DNA from 2 places in the Parabacteroides sp. D25 genome. Region 1 is predicted to be linked to the other one. Evidence: riboswitches for the same ligand, from Rfam matches in the RefSeq annotation. Region 1 holds a riboswitch; the other holds the start of a gene.
The links. A riboswitch is a leader RNA that binds a small molecule or an ion and turns the genes downstream of it on or off. The one in region 1 is predicted to bind cobalamin.
Positions count from the first base shown of each region.

Region 2: another riboswitch for cobalamin. It lies ahead of HMPREF0999_RS03170 (ABC transporter substrate-binding protein); the one in region 1 lies ahead of HMPREF0999_RS04975 (threonine/serine exporter ThrE family protein).

Region 1 covers NZ_JH976501.1:336,752-340,970, reverse strand. The annotation lists gene HMPREF0999_RS04985 (anaerobic ribonucleoside triphosphate reductase) at 1-1,551, shown strand, start outside; gene nrdG (anaerobic ribonucleoside-triphosphate reductase activating protein) at 1,585-2,085, shown strand; cobalamin riboswitch at 2,352-2,549, shown strand; gene HMPREF0999_RS04975 (threonine/serine exporter ThrE family protein) at 2,599-3,936, shown strand; gene fldA (flavodoxin FldA) at 4,055-4,219, shown strand, end outside.
Region 2 covers NZ_JH976500.1:795,660-799,878, reverse strand. The annotation lists gene HMPREF0999_RS03180 (ABC transporter ATP-binding protein) at 1-12, opposite strand, end outside; gene HMPREF0999_RS03175 (iron ABC transporter permease) at 14-1,051, opposite strand; gene HMPREF0999_RS03170 (ABC transporter substrate-binding protein) at 1,061-2,224, opposite strand; cobalamin riboswitch at 2,287-2,486, opposite strand; gene HMPREF0999_RS03165 (precorrin-2 C(20)-methyltransferase) at 2,553-3,257, shown strand; gene HMPREF0999_RS03160 (hypothetical protein) at 3,306-3,818, opposite strand; gene HMPREF0999_RS03155 (formate--tetrahydrofolate ligase) at 4,212-4,219, shown strand, end outside.

The sequences.
Region 1 (4,219 bases):
GCGATACCGGCGTTCGACTTCTACCTAGCTCCTTACGTACGTAATAGCTTTATCGAGGAAGTAAAGACCTTAGAGGATTTATACGGACAGGATTTCTCCCACTTATATAATAAGCCTATCGACGATTACCAGACACAGACCTTGGATGGATTAAGCGGTGATAGACGCGTCATACAACATGCCATCAACCGCACGGTAAGCCGTGTACACCAATCGATGGAGGCTTTTATCCATAATATGAACACGATCCATTCCCGTGGAGGCAACCAAGTGGTATTCAGCTCCATCAATTATGGGACCGACACCTCGGCGGAAGGTCGTTGCATCATCCGGGAGTTATTAAAAAGTACTTACAGAGGCGTAGGTAACGGCGAGACCGCTATCTTCCCGATCCAGATATGGAAAAAGAAACGAGGCGTAAGCTATCTGCCGGAAGACCGTAACTACGATCTTTACCAATTGGCCTGCAAGGTCACCGCCCGTCGTTTCTTCCCGAACTTCTTGAATCTCGACGCGACCTTCAACCAAAGCGAGGATTGGAAAGAGGACGATCCTCAGCGCTATATCCACGAGGTAGCGACCATGGGATGCCGTACCCGTGTATTCGAGAATCGTTTCGGACCAAAAACTTCTATCGGACGAGGTAATATATCCTTCTCGACGATCAATATCGTACGATTGGCTATCGAGTGCATGCAAGTGGAGAATAAGGAAGAGCGTATCGCCCTATTTTTCGCTAAACTGGATCATATGCTGGAACTTACGGCTCGTCAGTTGCATGAGCGTATGGAGTTCCAGAAAACCGCTTACGCGAAGCAATTCCCGTTGTTGATGTCTTCCTTGTGGTTAGGCTCGGAAAAATTGAAGCCTAACGATTCGATTGCCTCCGTTATCAACCAAGGCACCTTGGGCATCGGCTTTATCGGACTGGCCGAATGCTTGGTAGCCCTTACCGGGAAGCATCATGGCGAAGATGAGGATTCGCAAGCCTTAGGCATAAGGATCGTTACGTATATCCGGGATCGTGCCAACCAATTCTCGGAGCAATACCAACACAATTATAGCGTACTGGCAACTCCGGCAGAAGGTTTGTCCGGCAAGTTCACAGGAAAAGATCGTAAGAAGTTCGGATCGCTCCCCGGTATCACGGATCGGGATTATTATACGAACTCTAATCACGTCCCGGTATATTATAAGTGCAGTGCCCGTCATAAAGCCGAAGTGGAAGCTCCTTATCATGATTTGACTCGTGGCGGCCATATCTTTTACGTAGAGATGGATGGCGACGCTACGCATAACCCCGAAGCGATCATGCGTGTCGTGGATATGATGGATAAATACAATATCGGATACGGTTCCGTAAACCATAATCGTAACCGTTGTCTGGATTGTGGCTACGAGAACTCCACCCCGAATCTGGAAGCCTGCCCGAAATGCGGCAGCAAACACTTGGACAAACTTCAACGCATCACCGGTTACTTGGTAGGAACCACCGACCGTTGGAACAACGCCAAGCTATCCGAGTTGAACGACCGTGTCACCCACAACTAATTTTCAATTGTCAATTTTCAATTTTCAATTACCATGTTGTCTATCATAGATATCATCGAAGATACCACCGTAGACGGTCCGGGATTCCGGACCGCCATCTATGCGGCGGGTTGCCCGAACAAATGCCCGGGTTGCCACAACCCCGAATCATGGGACATCCATAAAGGGAAGAAAGTAAGAACGGAAGAGATCGTGGAGAAAGTGCTGGCTGACGAGTTCGCCAACGTCACCTTCAGCGGAGGAGATCCCATGTTCCAGCCGGAAGGCTTCACCGAGGTAGCCAAGGCGATCAAGGAAAAAAGCCAAAAGACGATCTGGTGCTACACGGGATATAAATTCGAGGACCTGATAAAGAACCCGGCACAAGCCGCCTTATTATCCTATATCGACGTATTGGTAGATGGCCGCTACAAACAAACCCTTCGGGATGAGAGCCTTTTATTCCGGGGAAGCAGCAACCAACGGTTAATTGACGTACAAGCTTCTTTAAATAAAAAGGAAATCGTAAAATACAAGTACGATCCTTTTATTTAAGGCTTTTAAGGCACACACATGCATAAAATCTTGTACGGAATAAGAAATAAACATCCGTTCTCTTATATATAAAGAGAATTGCATCAGCATCTATTCCTCAATTTTCAACGTGGTCTGTACAAACCACGGCGTGGTTTATAAAATCCACGGCGTGATCCGTACAGACCACGGCGTGATTTATAGAATAGAAGCGCATTCAACAAAGAATATATAAGTATCCGGATAATTATTCTTACTGAAGCGAGACGGATATTAGCATGATTTCATACCTTTGCATCCGAATTGGTTCCGTACGCTCGTTCGGGCATACGGATTAAAAGGGAATCCGGTGAGAATCCGGTACAGTCCCGCTGCTGTGAAACTCCTTTAACATTCTAATACTACTTTCGCCACTGGCCTAGTAAGCCGGGAAGGCATTAGAATGGGAGTCAGTCAGAAGACCTGCCATTCATTTAAGATTCATATCCTCGTGGGTTAGGGTATAGAGAACACATATATAAGAACAAAAAGAAGATGATGACAGACAAGGAAGTATTGTTATTACGGCGCAAATTGGATCTTTTGCTCCGTACGGGAAAATTGTTGATGGAAAGTGCCGCCGATACGAACCGTATCGAGCGTAACATGAAGCGGGTGGCCGCCTTTATGGGGATTCCCGAGGAGAAATTGCATATCGATATCCGATGGACCATGATTATGGTGAACGTAAGCGATGAGCGAAACTCATTCTCCAAATTCCAGAAATGCGAGAAACATGGTATTAACATGACAACGATATCACAGGTCAGCAAGCTCTCATGGCGGGCGATCGAGCAAGATTATTCTTTGGATAAATATGAGGAAGAATTGGAAAAGATAGTTCGCCAACCTCGGAATTATACCCCTTATATCGTAGCGGTCGGAGCAGGATTCGCTTGTGGAGGTTTCTGTAAGTTATTTGGAGGAGACTGGATCGCGTTCTTGTTAACCTCGATCTGTACTTTTATCGGTTTCAGGGTGCGTGCCCGTTGTGTAGAGGCTGGCCTTAACGCCTACATGGGGATCGCTCTTGCCGCCTTTATTTGTACTTGCCTAGCATATGCCTCATCTTTTCTGGGAATATCCGATACTCCGTATCTCCCGTTACTGGCTTGTGCCCTATTCATCGTACCGGGCGTACCTTTGATTAATTTTGTAGACGATATGATCGATAATCACTTGCTGGTCGGTATTACCCGTGCCGCAAACACGGTGATGATGGTAGCGGCAATGACTTTCGGTATCGCTTTCGCCTTGCGCCTGCTCGTGATGAACGACGTATCGATCGACCATAAATTCAGCGAACTAAGCATGGTCCCGCATGATCCGTATTACGTATATGCGATAGCGGCTGCCATATCCGCCGTTGGTTTCTCTATGATATTCAATATCCAACGCCGTTTATTATGGGTGGTTGCTTTAGGCGGTATTATCGCCGTATGCATCCGGAACTTCGTGAACTTCGAGCTGGGCTATGGTCCCGTGATCGGCTCGTTTATGGGAAGTTTCGTTGTCAGCCTGATCGCAGTGAAAGCGGTTCATTGGTTCCATGTACCGAACCATGTATTGACGATCCCTTCTGTTATCCCAATGATCCCGGGAGTATTGATGTATCGCTCGTTATTAGGTTTTATCAACCTTCACGGGGTGATCGGCGAGGTTACGAACGCCTTCTCCAATGGTATTAACTCCGCCCTCATCATCCTTTGTATCTCTTTAGGCGTAGCCGTCCCCAATATCTTCGCCCGTCGTTACATCGCCAAAGACCGCCAACGTTATCTGCAAGAGGAATTGGAGAAACGCAGGCAAAGAGGTAAGTTTATCGAGTGGTGATTTAAGCTGGCCATTCGTGGGTATTCCCGACCGTCAAAATACATATTTATAGGTATTGCCGAGACTAATAAGATATCGGATATTTGCTTTCGTTATCAAACTATAAAAACAAATAGAAATGAAGACTATAGGAATATTCTACGGCTCGTCTACAGGAACGACGGAAGGGATCGCGAAACGTATCGCAGAGAAGCTGGGTGTGGAAGACAAAGATATTCATGACGTATCTAACGCTTCTCCCGCTGATGTAGCGCCTTATGAAATCTTGTTATTGGGCTGTTCC
Region 2 (4,219 bases), on a different contig from region 1:
ATCTTGTTTCATCTTACTCGTTCAATTCATTCTTACGTTTTCTAAATAATACTGAGGCCACTACTGGAGCACCTACTAAAGCGGTTACCGAGTTGACAGGTAACGCTCCCTCGAACCCCGGCATACGGGCGATCAAATTACAGATCAACGCCAACGCCGCACCGGCGAATAAGACCGCAGGCATTAAAATCCGATGGTCGGAAGTTTGAAATATGGCCCGGCATAAATGCGGAACGGCTAGCCCCAAGAAGATAATAGGTCCGCAATAAGCAGTGACAATCGCCGTAAGGACCCCAGCCGAGGTGATAACCAACAAACGGGCCCGCTTGATATTAAGTCCCAAATTGCGTGCGTAGCTATCCCCAAGAAGCATCAAGTTCATGGTCTTGATAAGCAGGAACGAGAGAGGGATCAAGATTGTCATAAGAATCACGAACAACGTCATCTGATTACCGGAAACACGGGCGAAACTACCCAATCCCCAAATCACGTATGCACGGATATCCTCCTCGACGCTAAAGAATTTAAGTACACCGATCACGGCGTTTGCCACGTAACCGATCATCACACCGATAATCAACAACGTGACATTTCCTTTTACCTTTTGGGAAACATACACGATCAGCGCCATCACGGATAAGGAACCGATCACGGCCGCTATCGATAAGGCGATCTCCCCCATAAAACCAAGTTTACTCAAGGCAACGCCCCCTAAACTACCGCTTAACAACACCACGAAAGCGACACCCATGCTCGCTCCCGAACTGATACCTAAGACCGAAGGTCCGGCCAATGGATTACGGAAAACGGTTTGCATCTGTAAGCCGCTGATGGATAAGCCAGCTCCCGCTACCAACGCTGTCAATGCCTGTGGTAGTCGGGATTTCCAGATAATATTCTGCCATGTAATAGGCTCATTTCCTAAATTCCAGATAATATGCCAAACCGATTGAAGAGGAATAGAGACTGACCCCAACACCAAATTCAAAAAGATTAGAACAAAAATAGCCGTGACAATCGCCAGCATCCATAGGGTATTTGAATGTCTCATCAGTGTTCCTTATTTAAGTCGAGAATAATAGACCGACTCATGATCCGGTAATAAATCCGGATGAAAGATATGAAGCAAATCCGCTAGGACGATCTCCGGTTCTGTCGGCATACTCTCATAAAACGGCGTGTTCTTCATATTACAATAGATAATTCCTTTCTCCCGGAACGCACGGAAATCCTCATAACGAGGATCTTGCTCTTTCAATGCCTCATAGCTGAACGTTCCCGGGAAACTATTCACGATACGCCAATAATCAGCGTCGTCCGCTTGGTTATAGACCGTCTCGAAGTCTAATGTAACACCACCGGATCGCTCATCATCTTTCAAGAAATAATCAGCGCCGGCATCCTTGAAAAGTTGCGCTAAGAAGCTCTTTCCTCCTACGGCATACCAGTTTCCACCCCGTAACTCGCCACTAAAAACGATCGGACGTTTTTTAACCTTACCATCCGCCGTAAGTTCCTTTAATTCATTATACCTCTTCTCGATGGTGGCGAAACGCTCATTGCCATCTTTCTCTATCCCCAACAGCAAGCCTACGAACTTGATCCACTCGGCCTGTCCCAATGGCGTAGTCTCCTTATAACCCAAATGGGGAATCAAGGGAATACCCACGTCTTTCAGCGTCTCATAGCCTCCCCGCTTGAATGGCGATACAAGGATCAAATCAGGATTCATGCTCATGATAACCTCGTTATCGAAATTCCCCTCGATACCGATCTTAGCGGTTTTACCTTCTTTCAGGCGTTCGTTCATCTCTTTATTGAACAAATGCCGTGTACTGGTAATCCCAACGACCCTATCCAAGGCACCCAATTTAATAAAGTTCGATAATTGCAGGGAAGTCATACAGATAACGCTTCGGATAGGAAGCTCTATCACCGTATAATCAGCGGGAATCCCCGTGGGTTTCGCACCTCTTTTCACGAACGCATAATGAAACGTGGTGCTTTCCTCATTTTGAGGATCTTGGATATCAGCCAAGAGATATTGATCCGCATAGGTAAGCTTGAATCCTTGGGCGTATAAAGGCTTAACCTGCTCTTGCGAGAACGCAGATTGCTCTACGGAAGCCGTCTTCCCTATTTCTCCTTTTTCACGGATACCTGAAGTACATGATAAAGTCAATACCGATAAAAGCAAGCATCCACCCGCTATAAACTTATTCATAATCCTTGTTTAATTGACAGTTGATCATTGACAGTTACTCTCGTCCTGCTCCACGGGACAGCAACATTTATTTATGAACCGGCAGGTCTTCTGACTTACTTCCATTCAGGACGCCTTCCCGATTACAAAACCAGTGGCCAAGGTATTGTCCGAATGTTTAAAAGTTCACAGCAGCGTGGTCTGTCCGGGATTCTCACCCGGTTCCCTTTTAATCCGCCTCCCGGAAAAAGAGATAAGCGGAGCCTGTTACAGTGACAAAAGTAGTAAGAATATTTGTATACATCCACAATTTTAAGGACTTTTGCGTTTCAAATAAAAACAGATACACATGAATCATCCTATTCACTTCGTCTCATTAGGTCCCGGTGATCCGGAATTAATTACGCTGAAAGGGCTTAAAACATTACAAAAGGCTGATATTATCTATTGTCCTGCTACACAAGGCAAGCATGGAATCATATCTCGGGCGACGGATATATTGAAAGCTATTGAGGTAGACGAATCCTTGATCCATCCGTTTATTTTGCCAATGAGTAAGGAACGGACAGATGCGTTAAACGCTTATAACGAATTGTTTCTGGATGCCCAAGCTGAATATTTGAAAGGGAAACAAATCGTGATCGTCGCCGAGGGAGACGCTGGTTTTTATTCATCTATACAATATGTATACGATAAATTCGAGGAAACAGGAATCCCGGTAGATCGAATCGCAGGAATTCCGGCATTTATAGCGGCAGGTGCCTTGGCCGGGATACATATCGTAAAACAAGAGGAGCAAATTAACGTAATCCCCGGGACTGCGTCGTTCGATGAACTTTCGGCAAAAATAGAAAATGGAATGATCATCGTCATCATGAAATTACCGGGTTGCCAAGAGGCTATTCATACTTGTATCCGGCAGTATGCGGATAAGGCGGTTTTTCATTATTTCGAGAATGTAGGAACAAGAAAAGAATATTATACTACTGATATCGCCACTATACATTCCAAGGATTTCCCCTATTTCTCCCTACTGATTATCCAACCTCGCTAAAAGAAGAAGGCTGCCCGGAGAGTAACCAAACCCGGACAGCCCATCTTATTACGCTACATGCAATATATGCTTAAGCTGATCGATATGGAAACGAAGTGTATCCATATAAGGTTTCACTGAATTATGGTACATGACCGCTTTTGCGTGCATATCTTCCAACTCGCTTACTTTACGGTTCGCCTCACGCATTTTACAAGCGTTGTAGCGAATACCCGATACATGTCCTTTGATATCCTCGATCGCTTGGTTTCCCCGGTTGAAGATAGACTCTGCTTCTTCCGGAGCGTATACCGTATAGGCTTGGGCAACGTCATCCAGTAACGCCTGTTGATAAGAGCCGGCTATCGGGAGCAATTGATGGATCGCATGATGACATAAAGAATGAACCTCGTTTTGAAGCTTCTTCAATTCTACTTCCCACTTTGATTCACATACTTCATCCAATTGTTTGACTTCCGCTACGACACGACCGCTAAACAATTCCACTACCATCTTTTCCCATGCTTCTGCTACCCACGATTTAGTAGCAAATGTAACCTGACTAAATCTTACTGTTGACATAACCTTAAATTTACATATTATATTGCTAATGTTATTAGTCTCTTATCTGTTTCAATTTATCACACTCAAACCATTTTAGGTTTCTTTTTATCGTTGTGACATCACAAAATTAATCAAATTATTACAGATGAATAATTTTAAAGACTATTTTATAATTCTTTAAAAGTACAACAAGCAAAACGTATGATTTTTGCAAAGCTCACTTTACAAAAAGTTTAATTTCAAGCCTGACAGCTATCACAAAAAGCAAGATCCTCGCCATCTTCGCACAAAAATATCAAAATAACACAATCTTATTATTCCATAAAGGGGGAAAACCTTGTTCCGTATCATTTTGTTATTATAATAAATTAGATTTACTTTGTTCAAACTATATAAACTTACATAAAGCACATGAAATC